Regions from separate parts of the Nocardia sp. NPDC051832 genome, predicted to be linked through region 4. Evidence: riboswitches for the same ligand, from Rfam matches in the RefSeq annotation. Region 4 holds a riboswitch; each other region holds the start of a gene.
The links. A riboswitch is a leader RNA that binds a small molecule or an ion and turns the genes downstream of it on or off. The one in region 4 is predicted to bind cobalamin.

Region 1: another riboswitch for cobalamin. It lies ahead of metE (5-methyltetrahydropteroyltriglutamate--homocysteine S-methyltransferase); the one in region 4 lies ahead of AB0M14_RS25475 (ABC transporter substrate-binding protein).
Region 2: another riboswitch for cobalamin. It lies ahead of AB0M14_RS31195 (ABC transporter substrate-binding protein); the one in region 4 lies ahead of AB0M14_RS25475 (ABC transporter substrate-binding protein).
Region 3: another riboswitch for cobalamin. It lies ahead of AB0M14_RS03795 (CbtB-domain containing protein); the one in region 4 lies ahead of AB0M14_RS25475 (ABC transporter substrate-binding protein).

The regions. Positions count from the first base shown of each region.
Region 1 covers NZ_JBFAYL010000002.1:297,293-301,145, reverse strand. Annotated here, with positions in the region: gene AB0M14_RS11135 (pyruvate carboxylase) at 1-1,390, opposite strand, end outside; cobalamin riboswitch at 1,604-1,817, shown strand; gene metE (5-methyltetrahydropteroyltriglutamate--homocysteine S-methyltransferase) at 1,965-3,853, shown strand, end outside.
Region 2 covers NZ_JBFAYL010000005.1:372,571-376,423, reverse strand. Annotated here, with positions in the region: gene AB0M14_RS31200 (ABC transporter permease) at 1-806, opposite strand, end outside; gene AB0M14_RS31195 (ABC transporter substrate-binding protein) at 814-2,466, opposite strand; cobalamin riboswitch at 2,481-2,669, opposite strand; gene AB0M14_RS31190 (VOC family protein) at 2,666-3,040, opposite strand; gene AB0M14_RS31185 (hypothetical protein) at 3,161-3,853, opposite strand, start outside.
Region 3 covers NZ_JBFAYL010000001.1:886,449-890,301, reverse strand. Annotated here, with positions in the region: gene AB0M14_RS03810 (OsmC family peroxiredoxin) at 1-240, shown strand, start outside; gene AB0M14_RS03805 (hypothetical protein) at 307-804, opposite strand; gene AB0M14_RS03800 (CbtA family protein) at 840-1,616, opposite strand; gene AB0M14_RS03795 (CbtB-domain containing protein) at 1,607-1,801, opposite strand; cobalamin riboswitch at 1,835-1,992, opposite strand; gene AB0M14_RS03790 (antibiotic biosynthesis monooxygenase) at 2,024-2,335, opposite strand; gene AB0M14_RS03785 (alpha/beta hydrolase) at 2,446-3,186, shown strand; gene AB0M14_RS03780 (A/G-specific adenine glycosylase) at 3,215-3,853, opposite strand, start outside.
Region 4 covers NZ_JBFAYL010000003.1:1,666,732-1,670,584, forward strand. Annotated here, with positions in the region: gene AB0M14_RS25470 (DUF4173 domain-containing protein) at 1-1,070, opposite strand, end outside; cobalamin riboswitch at 1,641-1,829, shown strand; gene AB0M14_RS25475 (ABC transporter substrate-binding protein) at 1,846-3,438, shown strand; gene AB0M14_RS25480 (ABC transporter permease) at 3,449-3,853, shown strand, end outside.

The DNA of each region.
Region 1 (3,853 bases), on a different contig from region 4:
GGATCTTGGTGCCACGGTCCGCGGACCCGCGGGAGGTCAGCAGCTGCGGGCGTTCGTCGATGAACGAGGTGGTGACCCGGCCGGCCTTGAAGTCCGGATCGTCGAGCACCGCGAGCAGGAACGGGATGTTGGTCGTGACGCCGCGGATCCGGAACTCCGCGAGGGCGCGCCGAGCCCGGGCCGCCGCCGCGGGCAGGTCCCGGCCGCGGCAGGTCAGCTTCACCAGCATCGAGTCGAAGTAGGCGCCGATCTCCGCGCCCAGGTTCGCGCCGCCGTCCAGGCGGATGCCCGCGCCGCCCGGCGTGCGATAGGCGGTGATCCGCCCGGTGTCGGGGCGGAAACCGTTGGCCGGATCCTCGGTGGTGATCCGGCACTGCAGCGCCGCACCCCGGATGGACACCGAATCCTGGCTCAGGCCAAGCTCTTCCAGCGACTGCCCGGCGGCGATACGCAACTGCGACTGCACCAGGTCGACGTCGGTGATCTCCTCGGTCACCGTGTGCTCGACCTGGATGCGCGGGTTCATCTCGATGAAAACGTGGTTACCGCGCTCATCGAGCAAGAACTCCACGGTGCCCGCGCAGCTGTAACCGATCTGGCGAGCGAAGGCGACCGCGTCGTTGCAGATCCGCTCGCGCAGCGCCGGATCCAGATTCGGCGCGGGAGCGAGCTCGATGACCTTCTGATGGCGGCGCTGCACCGAGCAGTCACGCTCGAACAAATGCATGACATTGCCGTGCTGATCGGCCAGGATCTGCACCTCGATATGACGCGGATTCACCACCGCCTGCTCGAGGAAGACCGTCGGATCACCGAAAGCCGATTCCGCCTCGCGCGAGGCCGCCTCGATCGATTCGCGCAGCTGTTCGGGCGCGGCGACCCGGCGCATACCGCGCCCGCCACCGCCCGCGACGGCCTTCACGAAGATCGGGTACTCGAGCTGTTCGGAGGCGGTCAGCAGCTCATCGATGTCGGCCGACGGCGCGCTGGACTTCAGCACCGGCAGCCCGGCGGCCTTGGCCGCCTCGATGGCGGTGGCCTTGTTGCCCGCCATCTCCAGCACCTCGGCCGAGGGGCCGATGAAGGTGATGCCCTCGCGGGCGCACGCGGCGGCCAGGTCGGGGTTCTCGGAGAGGAAGCCGTAACCGGGATAGATCGCGTCGGCGCCGGCGGACTTGGCCGCGTCGATGATCGCGTCGATGGACAGGTAGGCCCGGACCGGGTGTCCCTGCTCACCGATCTGGTAGGACTCGGCAGCCTTCAGACGATGGACCGAATTGCGGTCCTCGTAGGGAAAGACGGCGACCGTCCCGATGCCCAGTTCGTAGGCCGCGCGGAAGGCGCGGATGGCGATTTCGCCGCGATTGGCAACCAAGACTTTCGAGAACATTGACCCAAGGTACCTGGCGCAGAGCACAGCTCCGACACGGATACGGGCTTCGCAGTCATCTTCACAACCGGGCCTAGCACGGTTGCGAAGTTGCGGAAATCGTGGCGTCACATTTCCGTGCCCGGTGTCCGGAATATTTGCGGCGCGGCTTATGCTGGACAACGCAGCTGGTTTCTCCAGTGCGCGACGAGTTGGAGCCCCGACGTCACGCATCGGAGTCGAGATCTTTCCGGTACACCGGGGATCGAGAGGGAACCCGGTGAGAATCCGGGACTGTCCCGCAGCGGTATGCAGGAACGACCGCCGTCAACCAAGCACTGGAGTGATCCGGGAAGCGACGGCCAGTAGGTGAGCCCCCCACCCCGGGGGTCGGCCAGAAGGCCCGTGCCCGCAAGTCCGAAGACCTGCCAGTTGTGCCGGATACGCCGTATCCGGCGGCCACCGCCTCGTGGAATGGGCGCGCGGACCACCAGTGCAGACATCTTCGGGCTCCCCTACGGCCCGTGCGATGTCTCCCGGTGCTGCCCGCCCGAATGGCGATGGTTCACGACCGACACAGCACTGGAGCACAATCGTGACTGTCAAATCTCCTTTCACCGCAACGGTTCTCGGGCTTCCGCGAGTGGGACCTCGTCGGGAACTCAAACGCGCCACCGAGTCCTACTGGGCCGGGCGTTTGGACGCCTCCGGCCTGCACGGGGTCGCAGCGGACCTGCGCCGCCGGCAGTACGCCGAATTGGCCGCCGCCGGAATCGATTCGGTGCCCGTGGGCACCTTCTCCTACTACGACCAGATGCTCGATACCGCGGTACTGCTCGGCGCGTTGCCGCCGCGGGTCGCCGGTCTCGCGGATCCGCTGGACCGGTACTTCGCCGCCGCGCGCGGTACCGACACCATCGAGCCGCTGGAAATGACCAAGTGGTTCGACACCAACTACCACTATCTGGTGCCCGAAATCGGTGCGGACACCGTGTTCTCGCTGCACCCGGAGAAACTGCTGAGCGAGCTGGCCGAGGCGATCGCGCTCGGCGTTCCGGCCCGGCCGGTGGTGATCGGGCCGCTCACCTTCCTGAAGCTGGCGAAGGCGACCGGCGGCGCGGTGCTGGATCGGCTCGACGAGCTGGTGCCGCTGTACCGGGAATTGCTGCGGCAGCTGGCCGCCGCGGGTGCGCAGTGGGTGCAGATCGACGAGCCGGTGCTGGTCACCGATCTCGATGACGCCGAAATCGAGCTGGTGCGAAGCACTTACAGCGCGCTGTCGGCCGGCGACGATCGCCCGGCGATCCTGGTCGCCACCTACTTCGGGCAGCCGCGGGCGGCGCTGAGCGCGCTGGCGGACACCGATATCGAGGGCGTCGCAGTCGATTTCACCGCCGCCGAGCCCGCCGAGGTGGTGGCGGTGCCCGCGCTGGCCGGCAAGCTGCTGGTCGCCGGTGTGGTCGACGGACGCAATGTCTGGCGCACCGACCTCGATCGGGCGCTGGCGTCGCTGGGCACCGTGCTCGGTTCCGCGGCGGCGGTCGCGGTGTCGACCTCCTGCTCGCTGCTGCACGTGCCCTACACCCTGGCCGTCGAAGCCGGCCTGGACGACCAGCTGCGGTCCTGGCTGGCCTTCGGCGCGGAGAAGGTCGCCGAGGTGCGGCTGCTCGCCACCGCGCTGCAATCGGGCACGGAGGCGGTCGCCGCCGAATTGGCCACGGTCCGTGCGGCGCTGGACACCCGGCGCAACGATCCGCGACTGGCCGACCCGCAGGTGCGGGCCCGGCTGGCGGCGCTCGACGCGGATGCCGACCGGCGCACACCGGCCGACGAACGCCGCGCGCTGCAAGCCGCGCACCTGGACCTGCCCAGCCTGCCGACCACCACGATCGGCTCCTACCCGCAGACCTCGGCGATCCGGGTGGCCCGCGCGCTGCTGCGCAAGGGCCAGATCGACCAGGCCGAGTACGTCCGCCGGATGCGCGCCGAAATCGCCGATGTCATCACGCTGCAGGAGAAGCTGGGCCTGGACGTCCTGGTGCACGGCGAGCCGGAACGCAACGACATGGTGCAGTACTTCGCCGAGCAGCTCGACGGTTTCGCCGCCACCGAACTGGGCTGGGTGCAGTCCTACGGCACCCGCTGCGTGCGCCCGCCGATCCTGTTCGGCGACGTGTCCCGGCGCGAGCCGATGACCGTCGACTGGATCACCTACGCGCAGTCGCTCACCGGCAAGCCGGTCAAGGGCATGCTCACCGGCCCGGTGACCATTCTGGCCTGGTCGTTCGTGCGCGACGATCAGCCGCTGGCCGACTCGGCCGCACAGGTCGCGCTGGCGATCCGCGACGAAACGGTGGACCTGGAGGCGGCGGGCATCCGCATCGTCCAGGTCGACGAGCCCGCCCTGCGCGAGCTGCTGCCGCTGCGCGCCGCCGATCAGCCCGGCTACCTGGACTGGTCGGTGCGGGCCTTCCGCCTGGCCAC
Region 2 (3,853 bases), on a different contig from region 4:
ACCACGTACGAACCCAGCCCCGGCCAGGTGAAGACCGTCTCGACGACCGTCGCCCCGCCGATGAGCACGGCGGTCCCGACGGCGAGAGCGTGCAGCGAGGGCACCGCACTGTTGGGTAGCCCGTGCCGCCAGAGGATCCGCCACCGGGAAGCGCCGCGCGCACGCAGCACGGCGGCGGTCGGCGACTCCGTGAACCCGAGCAGATTCGCCCGCAGCAGCCGCGACCAGCTGTCGGACAGGCCGACCGCCAGGCAGATCGCGGGCAGCCACACCTGCCGCCAGGTGCCGTCCAGCGCGGCCTTGCCGACGCCCATTCCGACCACGAACACCTGAATCAGCAACATTGCCACCACGAATCCGGGCACCGAGGCGAACACCAGCGCCAGCCACCGGGTGCCGTGATCGGGCCAGCGCCGGGGATACCGGGCCGCGAGCACCCCGAGCGCGACCGACAGGGCCAGCGCGAGCACCAGCGAGGTGACCGCCAAGGTCAGCGTCGCGGGCAGCCGGTCGGCGAACTCGCCCGACACCGGCCGCCCCGACACGAACGACAGCCCCAGATCGCCGCGCAGCACACCCCACACCCAGTGCGCGTACTGCACGGGCACCGGCTGGTCCAGGTGCAGCGTCTGCTCCAGCGCGCTGATCTGCTCGGGCGGTGGCTCCGGAACACCCTGTGCGACAAGGATCATGCGCGCGGGGTCGCCCGGAGCCAACGGCATCAGGGCCCAGATCAGCACGCTGGCGCCGAGCAAGGTCAGCAGTGCTTCGACGACCCGGCGGCGCGCCAGGACGAATACTCGCATCGCCGCGCTATTTGCCGGTCTGGCTGGTGAGGTGCCTGCGCACGCTCGACACCCGGTAGTCGGCCCACTCCGGACCCGTCACCACGGTGAAGTACTTGAAGGTGCCCGCGACCACATAGGCCTGCTCCCGCACCAGGATCTGCTGCGCCCGCTCGAGCAGCGCGTCGCGGCGCGCGGTATCGAACTCGCCGCGCAACTGTGCGCCGATCGCGTCGATCTCCGGGTTCGCCACGCCCTGCGCGTTCGAGGAACCACCGGTGGTCCAGCGCACCAGGTACGGCTGGATCGGGTCGGCGGTGCCCGAGAGCGAACCACTCAGCGCCACCGACGATTCCCACGCGCCCGGATCCTTCTTCACCGCGGCGGAGTCCTCGGCGTTGTCGATGCGCAGCTCGAAACCGGCGCGCGCGACCTGGTCCTGCATCGCGATCGCGACATCGTTGGTCTCCGGGCCCTGAGCCTGGGTCACGAAGCGCACCACCAGCCGCCGGCCGTCCTTGGACCGGATGCCGTCCCCGCCCGGCACCCAGCCCGCGGTGTCGAGCAGACGTTTCGCCTCGTTCAGGTCGTGCACCTGACTGTCCACCGCGAACGACATGGTGGGCGGGTACAGGCCGGTGGCCGCCGCGAACTGGCCATTGCCGACGTCGGCGGCGATGCCCCGGTAGTCGATCGCCGCGGTGAACGCCTTGCGCACAGCGGTATCGGTGAAGATTCCGGCTTTCAGGTTCATCTCCACCAGCAGCGACTGCAACGCGAGTTCCGAGGACAGCACATGCATGTCCTTGTCCCCCTTCAGTTCCAGCTTGGCCGACGTCGACGGGTAGAACGCCATATCGGCCTCGCCGCTGCGCACACCTGCCAGGCGGGCCTGCTCGTCGGGCACGACTCGCACGGTGATCCCCTTCAGCGGCGGCGTTCCCTCCCAGTGCTTCTGGTAGGGGGCGAGCACGAGGTTGTCCGGCGTCCACGCGGTGATCGCGTACGGGCCCGAATACGCACCGGCGCCCACGATCTTGGCCGAGTCGCCGCCCGCGGCGTCCATCGCGGCGACGTCGTAGATCTGTAAGGAGTTGTCCCGCGCCGCGAGCGCGGCGGGCACCATCGCGTTCGGCGCCGGCGTCGTGATCACGACCTTCTCGCCGTCGGCGGTCACCGTCGTCGCCTGGTCGAGATACACCCGGGCCGCGGCGGATCGGGCGATCTGCCGGCTCAGCGCCGCGGCCACCGCCGGGGCGTCGACCGGCTTGCCGTTCTGGAAGGTGACGCCCTTGCGCAGCGTCGCGACCCAGCGGGTGTCCCCGTCGCGGACGACGGACTCCGCCAGCCACGGCGCGACCTCGCCGGTTTCGGTGATCTGGAGCAGATTCTCCGCCACGCCCCAGTCGAAGAGCCAGTTCGTGCCGGTGCCGATCGGGTCCAGACCGGCGATCTTGTAGGAGTTGTAGATCGTCAGGGTGCCGTCACCGGCGGCGCGCAAGGCGCGCGCGGAAGACGCCGCGCCGCCGTCGTTCTCGCCCGCGCAACCGGTGAATACCAGGGCGACCGCGAGCAGTCCCGCCAGGGCGGCAGCGGCCCGGGAACGGCGCTGTCGCCCGGTCCCGGGCGCATGGTCGGATAGCCGCGCGGCGCTGGGCCGGCGGCGCGTAAGCACTCGCATCGTCATCCTCGTGAAGCTCGGTCCTGAAACGGCGCAGGTATCCTGGCTCCCGGATCAACGCTCGCCTTCGGCCTTCCAACCCAGGAAGGTCGTGGCCATCAGTGAAGGTCTGCTCCTCGGTCACAGTTGCGGGACAGCCCCGGATTCGCACCGGTGTTCCCTGCGGGAGTGAACCTAGCAGCACGCGGCCACCGGCCGTTCAGCCGGTGATCAGCGGCGCACCCACGATCCACTCGTGCCCGAACGGGTCTCGCACCCGGCCCTGCCGGATTCCGTAGGGCTGATCCGCCACCTCGAACACGATCTCGCCGCCGGCCGCGGCCATCTGCTCGGCCAGCCCGTCGGGGTCGTCGACGATCACGCTCAGCAGCATTCCGGCCCCGCCCCGGTCGACCGTGTCGGCGTCCTTGAGCTGCAACAGCACGCCGCCGGGCAGCTCGAGCTCCGCGAACACCACGCGCCCGTCCCCGTCGTGCCGCTCCCCCGGCACAGCGCCGAAAACCTTGCAGTAGAAGCGAATCGCCTCGTCAGCGTCTGCCACGACCAGCTTCGGTGTGATCTTCTCGATATGCATGGCCCCATCCTGACCCGTCCCGCGCGCCGCGGCTTGGACGTTTGTCACCTCCCGGCGTCCGTGGCACACGAGCACGCGCCGGACCGTGCGGAACGGTCCGGCGCGTCAGCCTGGGCGGGGCTACTTCGGCGGTGCGGGCACCATCGGGTCCTTGCAGGCCGGGAGTTCCGGCGGGCACGGGGCCAGGATGGTGGAGAAGTACTGGTAGGCCGAGAACAGCGCGAGTGGTCCGCCGACGGTGAGCAGGCCGACCATCGCACCGACCGCGCCGAGCGTGGCCGCGCCGAGGACGCAACCGGCGATCGTCGCGCCCACCCAGGGCAGCAGCAGGGCGATGACGGGGCTGGCGATGGTCGCGCCCGCCGCGCCGCCGACCAAGCAGCCGATGCCGCCACCGAGCACAGCGCCGACGATCGCGCTGATCGAACCGCCGATGGTCAAGCGCTGAGCCAATACTCCGAGCGCGCCCTGATCGCGCGGGGTGAACGATTCCGCGACCGTGTGCAACGCCTGATCGGTGCTGACCACGTCGGCCGGTTGCACCGCCGCGACCGGGATGCCGCCTTCCCGGGACGGGGTGAGAAACGCTGTGTTGCCCTCGATCCGGGCGGCGATCGGGTACGCCATGGCGTCGATGCGGTAGGTCAGCGGGACGGCGGCGACGGGAGTGTCCTGCGCGTCGGTCACGACGAGCTGATCACCGACAGTCAAAAGTTTGCCGTCGCTGGTGGTCAGCACCGCGGCGTCACCCTGGCGGCTCACCTCGTAGTGCACCTCCTGCTGAGCCGGCGCGGGCGCGGCGTTGGTGACGCC
Region 3 (3,853 bases), on a different contig from region 4:
CAGATCGCCAACGCGGGCGGGACGCCGGAGAGCCTGGACGTGACCGCCGATGTCACCCTGGGCCCGGACCCGGCCGGCGGCTTCCGGATCACCGCCATCAAGCTGACGGTGCGCGGCCGGGTGTCGGGTCTGGACGCCGACGGGTTCGCCGCCGCCGCTGCCGCCGCCAAGGCCGGCTGCCCGGTGAGCAAGGCCCTGGCGGGCGTGGACACCATCTCGCTCGACGCGGCCCTCGCGTAAACCACACCGCCGCTTGGTTCTTCGCGTCCCGGCCCGATCCGGTACGCGAGGAGCCATGCGGCCGGTTCAGGCGCGGAAGTAGGGGCGGGCGGTGCGGTGGTACATCGCGGGGATCGCGATGAGGACCGCCGCCACGTGGATGGCGCGGAGGATCGCGATACCGACGCCGCTGGCGGTGATCCCGTCGAACAGGTCGGCGAAGTCGTCGGCGGACAGCACGGCGCGAATCGGCTCGATCAGCAGCGAGGCGAGGCCGAGGACGCCGATGCCGAAGGTCAGCGCGATACGGGCCCAGCGGTCGCCGTGCGTCATCCGGATGGCCACGGCCAGCACCACCAGGTAGATCGTGGCGCGCAGGGCGAGGCCGGTCGCGAGCCCGCCCAGATCGGTGTCCGAGCGCTCCAGCAGCAGCGCGGCTTGTGCGAGCGCTTCGGCGACGCCGGCGAGCAGCGCGGCGACGAGCGCCCCGAACGCCAGCGAGACCGCGCGGGGCGCCCGCGCGGGTTCCCGGATCGGTGCGAGCGAAAGGTTTTCGGGCCAAACGGAAAAGGCAGTGCCGGTCATGAGACCGACACTGCCCGTGGTGTTCTGGTTCCGGATCAGCCTGCGGTAGCGGCCGGTTCCCGTACCTGGGTATTACCGCGCGCCGCGAATTCGGTCAGTGCGGCGAAGCCGAGGCCGAGCGCTGCCCACAGGGTCGCGGTCTGGGTCAGCGAAGCCACCCGGAATTGCCACAGCAGACTCGGCGGGAAGTCCGCTTTCACCTCGTCCACACCGGGCAGCAGCACGTAGCCGAGCGTGGTGAGCAGCACGAACGCCGCGACACCGGCGATCAGGCGCAGGGTGTCGGGCTGGGCCGAAAGGAGCTTGTACACATAGGTACCGGCCCCGACCGCCGCCAATCCGAGCAGCACCGCGGCCACCCAGAGCAGGGTGCGGTTGTTGATCGTGTCCGGGTCACCCACCGCCGGCGGGTTCGCGGGGTACTTGAAGAACGGCACCGCGACGATGGCCAGCCAACCGCCGACCGCCAGCGCGAGCGCCAGCCGGGGACCGGTCGTCGAGCTGTAGCGCCGTGCGACATTCGCGACACTCGCGAAAATGGCGCCGAGCGCGAGCCCGGCGAGGCCGAGCGCCAGGAACTGGCCGCCCTTCTGACCATCGCGGCTGACCAGGGGTTCTTCCTCGTCACCGTGTGAATGGCCACCGGCCTCGCCCGGCGCCTCGGCGGCAGCGGCGGCTTCCTCGATAGCGATCGCGGCGTCGATCTTGGGTTCGCCGACGAAGTAGCCCACCGTGGCGGCCAGCAGACCGGCGATCAAACCGGCCAGCAGGCCACGAAGCAGCAGGGTTTTGAAGTTCTCGCTCAGTGGCACGGAAGCCCCAGCAGATGACGTCCGTCGTGCATCAGCTCATGCATGAACATCCCGCTGCGCGAGATGGCTCCCTGATCGAAACCGACCAGGTAGAGCGTGAGCAGTGCGAGCAGGACGACACCCACCGTGACGAGCACGGTTGCCAGCGAATCGGTTGCCCGGCTGGGGGTATGCGCGATAGCCATACGAGTTCCTCCTAGGGATACGCGTCCCCATCGAGTGTTCCGTGCGATGGGTGCCGGCGTCTGGCTTTCCGGCACCTCGGAGAACTCGGTGCGTGGATCACAGTGGCGCGACCGCTCCGGTTTCACACCGGAATTACCGCATCACCCTCGCGTCTGTCCCTCGAACTGTGACAGCCCGAGGCAGGTGCCGTCAACCGGCGTATCCGACATCTGGGAACGCGCTCAGGATTTGGGGGAAACGTCCATGACCACCTCGAACTCCAGCAGCGCGGCGCCGGTCGACACCGGCTTCTTGTCGCCGCTGCCCGCATGCGCGGCGCGCGCCGGGCCGTCCCGCCAGGCCGCGAAGGACTCCTCGGAATCCCACTGGGTGACAACGAAATACCGGTTGTCCCCGGAGACGGGACGCAGCAGCTGGAAGCCGAGGAACCCGGGCGACCCCTCCACCGCGTGCGCGCGATGGGCGAACCGCTTCTCCAATTCGGGGCCCGCGCCCTCCGGAACCTCGATCGCGTTGATCTTCACGACAGCCATGGCCCGAGTCTAAGCCCGGTCGGCGTCAGGACGCCGCCACGCGCAAATGCGGCAGAATGCGGGGTCGGCGTCAGGACGCCTCCAAGGGTTTATGCGGCAGAATGCGGCTGGTGTTGTATGACGAGGGCGGGGCCGGGGTGCCGATTCTGCTGCTGCATGGGTTGATGGGTAGTGCGCGGACGTGGGGGGACCATCTGGATTGGTTGCGCGGGTATGGGCACGTTTACACCTTCGACGCGGCTGGGCACGGTCGGCCGACGCCGGCGGAGCTGACTACCGAAGCTTTCGTAACCGATCTGACGGCGGCGACGGCGAGCATTGCCGAGCCGATGGTGGTAGTCGGGCATTCGATGGGCGGGCTGCACGGGTGGGTGTTCGCCGCGCAACATCCCGAGCGGGTGCGCGCGCTGGTGGTCGAGGACATCGCTCCCGATTTCCAGGGCCGTACCGCGGCGGATTGGGCCGCCATGATCGAGGCTTGGCCGCAGCCGTTCCCGGATGCCGACGCCATGCTCGACTTCTTCGGGCCGGTCGCGGGCCGGTATTTCTTGAACTCCTTCGAGCACGGGCCCGACGGCTACCGATTACACGGCTCGGTCAGCACTTTCCGCGATATCTCCGAAGAGTGGGGCACTCGGGACTTCTGGACCGAATGGCGCTCGGTACGGGCTCCGGTGCTGCTGCTGGAAGGTGAATTCACCATCACTCCGCCAGGACAGATGCGCGAAATGGCGGACACCAATCCGAACGCCAGCTACACCTTGGTCCCGGACGCCGGGCACCTGGTCCACGACGACCAGCCCGAGGTCTACCGCGCCGAAGTCGAGGCATTCCTCAACCGCGTCCTCTGACCTCGGCGTTCGGCCGGGACCAGGCGGATCAGGAAACCGGGCCGCCTTCCCCGGCCAGCGCGAACAACCCATCCTCGGTCTGCTCGATCAGACCATCGACCAGCAGCGAATCCAGCGCCCGATCGCGCTGGCCCGGGTCCCGCGTCCACGCCAGATCCAGCCGCACCCGCTCCACCGGCCCGCTGGAATCCCGCAGCACATCCAGCAGCCGCCCACGGGCCTGCCGGTCGGTGCCCTCGTACTTCTGCACCCGGCGCACCACCTGCGACGCGGGCCGCCCGGCCTCGACCCAGGCGCAGCGCGGCAGCGGGCACCCTGAGCATTCCGGGCTGCGCGCTGTGCACACCGTCGCCCCGAGCTCCATCAGCGCGGCGGAGAACTTCGCGGCCCGGTCGATCTCGATCGGCAGCAGCGCCTCGGTCTCGGGCAGATCGCGGGACGCGGGATTCCCGGCCTCGGCGCGCCCGTGTACCGCCCGCGCCACCACGCGACGAACGTTGGTGTCCACCACCGGCACTCGCTGTCCGTAGGCGAAGCAGGCCACCGCGCGGGCGGTGTAAGCCCCGATGCCCGGCAGTCCGAGCAGCACGTCCACCTCGGCGGGCACCTCGTCGCCGTGCTCGGCGGCGAGCACGCGCGCGCACTCGTGCAGTCGCAGGGCCCGGCG
Region 4 (3,853 bases):
CCGTACGCCTGTTGATAAGTCCACATGCGGTGCAGTGCGGAGGCGACGATCACCAGGGTGAGCACGCTGACCGCCGAGATCAGGATTCGCAGCCAGCGCCGTGCGGCCGCGGATTCCTGTGCGGCCCAAGTCTGTACGGCCGCGATGACGGCGAGAGTGAGCATGCTGACGATGGACAGCTGCCAGAACCCGCTGCGCGCGTATTCCGCGTAGGTCAACCCGGACGTGCGCTGCACATACCCGTTCCCGCCGAAGAGCACCGCCAGCTGAGTGGCTACGAAGACCGTGAACAACACCGTCAGCGCGCCGAGCGGCAACGCCCACTCCAGCCGCGACCAGCGCCGCCGAATGATCCGCGCGGCAACGGAATGCGATTCTCCGGCCGGGAGCGGCGGGGCGGCCAAGAGGTACAGCGCACCGGCGACAGCGAGCGCCGCGACGGTGCCGACGAACACCCAGCGCGCCCCCGTAGCGCCGTCGAACTGCGGTGTCACGCTGTCGATGAGTCGCGCGAACACCGCGTCCGCCCCGGCCAGCAACGGAATGAACACCGCCAGCAACACGACGGTCACCAGCGCCGACCATCCCACCCGCTGCGCCGCGGAGGACTTGCGCGCCGGCAGCCGCTGGATCCCGTGGTACAGCCACGGCATCGACTCGAACGCCGACACCGGGACCGCGATCAGGTCGTACATCAGCCCATTCGCGGACCGCCGCACCACAGCCAGCGATACGGTCACCGCCGCACCCAGCGCGCACAGCACGAACAACCACTCCGCCGCGCGCACCGCGCCGACGGCCAGGAGTCCCACCGTGATCGCTGTCCACCACGCCACACCTGGCCAGCGCCGCGGCGACTTCTCGCCCGGCGATGTGTCTTCCGCTGTCGCACTCGGGGATTCATCCGGTGCCTCGGCGGGCGCGCGACGGGCCATGCGGTCGACGGTGTACACCGCGCCGATGCCTGCCACACCGGCCAGAACCCAGCCGAGCCCCGGCCGATCGAGCGGGACGAGCACCGCGGCCGCGATGCCCGCGAGCACGATCGCCAGGAGCGCACCACGTGGCATGGGCACACGCACCGACTTCGGTGGGAGGCGCTGTGGCGGTCGTATTACCGGGTTAGTGCGCTTCGGCTGGAACGGGCCGCCGACGGGCGCTGCGGCGATGCCTACGATCGGCGACGGGACGCTCCAGGGCGAAGGCGGGGTCTCGGCGGATGTCGCTGCCCTGTCGCCGTCGGTGTTGGGTTCCGGCGTCTGCGCCACCTCCGAGCCGCCATCCGCTGCGGGCGCAGGCGAGCTTGGCGTAGCTGAACTCTCTGTATCCAGCTGGTCGAGCGGGCTCGGTTCTGGTTCTGCCGCAGCGGGATCCGCTGCCTCGAGGCTCTCGGCTGCCGCCGCCCGGGGTGCGAGGCGTTGAATCGGCAGGACCGGTGGGCGTTTGCGCTTGGGGCGAAGTGGCGGCGCCGAGGCCGAACTATCAGCGGAGTCGGGCGAAGAGTCGGACATCGGTGCTCTCTGTTTGATCATGGATCCGGGTGCGGACAATGCTTTTGATCTAAGTCGGCACCCGTGGAGAATTTGTGACGTTGCCGCGCGGACCTGGTGGCAATCGGGCTCATCGCATCCTCGTTGCCGGTGCGGCGGTTCGGCCGCTGTAGGGTCGGTACCCGGCGTAGGGAACACCGGTGCGAATCCGGGGCTGTCCCGCAACTGTCACCGGGGAGCAATCCGCCGATTCATGGTCACGACCTGCCCAGGTTGGAAGGCCGGCGGAGGTGTGTCGATCCGGGAGCCAGGATACCTGCGCCGGAGGTATCGGGATCCACCCACGAGGATGGCAATGAACAACTACACATCGGATCGGCCTGGTCTCGGCCGCCGGAAGTTCCTGCTGGGCAGTGCGGGAGCGTTCGGCGCTGTCGTGCTGGGCGGAATGATGACGGGCTGCGGCTCCGAAAGCGGACCGGCGGGTGCGCCGCTGGGTCCACCGCGGACGGGCGGGCGCTTGCGCTCGGTGATCGCCGGACGGTCGGCGAGCGCGGACGTCCTGGACCCGCATCAGGCCGGCAGTTCGGCCGGCGGCGCCGTGTCCAAGAACGTGTGGGACAAGCTGGTTGCCTACAACAACGACCTGACGTTGCGGTACCGGCTGGCCCGGTCGCTGGAGCCGAACGCCGACGGCAGCGAGTGGCGCATCAACCTGCGCCCGGGCGTGGTGTTCAGTGACGGCACCCCGCTGACCGCGCGCGATGTGCTGTGGAGCTTCCAGCGGATGCTCGATCCGGCCAAGAAGTCCTCCGGAGATCTCTCGGTGGTCGACATGTCGCGCACCCGCGCCGACGGCGACCTCGGCGTGGTGGTGTCGATGAAATCACCGCTGGCGGACTTCGGTTCGGTGCTGGCGGGCTGGTACTGCTACATCGTCAAGGACGGCACCGGCGTCATCGACGGCTCGGCGCTGCCGGTGGGCACCGGACCGTTCGCGCTGGCGCGCTGGTCACCCGGCGACCGAACCCTGTTGCGGCGCAACGAGCGGTACTGGGACGGGGCGGTGCTGCTGGATGAGGTCGAGATCATCCAGATCGCCGAGACCGAAGCCCGGATGAACGCCTTCCTGTCCGGGGAAGCCGATGTCGCGCACGAGATCTCGTACTTGCAGGCGCGCACGCTGTCGAGCGATCCGAACACCACCGTGGTGGTTCCGCCCGCCGGTTTGATGGGCGCGTTCCAGATGCGGGTGGACACCGCGCCTTTCGATGATCCGCGGGTGCGGCAGGCGATGCGGCTGGCGGTGGATCGGCAGGCCATGGTCGACTCGGTGTATTACGGCTACGCCGAGGTCGGCAACGACATCTACGGCAAGGGCGCGCCGTTCTATCACGACACCCTGCCGCAGCGGTCCTACGATCCGCAGCGGGCGCGGGAACTGTTGCGCGAGGCCGGCAAAGAGAACCTGACGGTGACGCTGCCCACGGCCGACGGTATGCCGGGCATGCTCGAGGCGGCCACCTTGTACGCCGAGCACGCCAAGGCCGCCGGTATCACCATCAAGCTGGAATCGGTCCCGGCCGACACCTACTTCTCTCAGGTCAGCGGCAAGGCGGCGCTGTCCCACATCGGCTGGTGGAACTACAGTCTCGACTACTTCTACGGCCAGACGATGACCAGCGCGTCACCCAGCAACGGCACCGGCTGGCGGCGGCCCGGCTGGGACGCCACCTTCGCTCAGGCCCGCGCCGCCATGGATCCGCGGCGCCGCACCGAGCTGTATCGGCAACTGCAGGAAGAACTCTGGAACGAGGGCGGCTACATCCTGCACAGCTTCGCCAAGCGACCCGATGCGGCGAAGAATCATGTGGGCGGCGTGCGCAACGGCGTGCCCGGCACCGACGACTGGGCGAATTACGCGACCACCTGGCTCGCCGAGCAGTGATCCGCCGGTCGTGATCGCCTATGTCGTGCGGCGCGTCGGCGGCGGCATCGGAGTGCTGTTCGCCGTCGCGCTGGTCGTTTTCGTGTTGTTCGAGGCGCTGGATTCCGATGCGGCGACGGTCATCCTGTCGCGCGCGGGCGGCGGCGATCCCACCCCGGAGCAGCTGGCGGCGCTGCGCACCGAACTGGGCCTGGACCGGCCCGCGCCGGTGCGTTTCGCGGACTGGCTGATCGCCTTCGGGCAGGGCGATTTCGGGAACTCGCTGATCTCGGGCCGCCCGGTCGCAGATGTGCTGCTCGGGCGCGCCACCAATAGCGTTGCGCTCGCGCTGATCACCGCCGCACTCTTGATCCCGGCGTCGCTCGTGCTCGGTCTGCTGGCGGGCGCACGCGCCGGCTCCCGGACCGACCGGGTC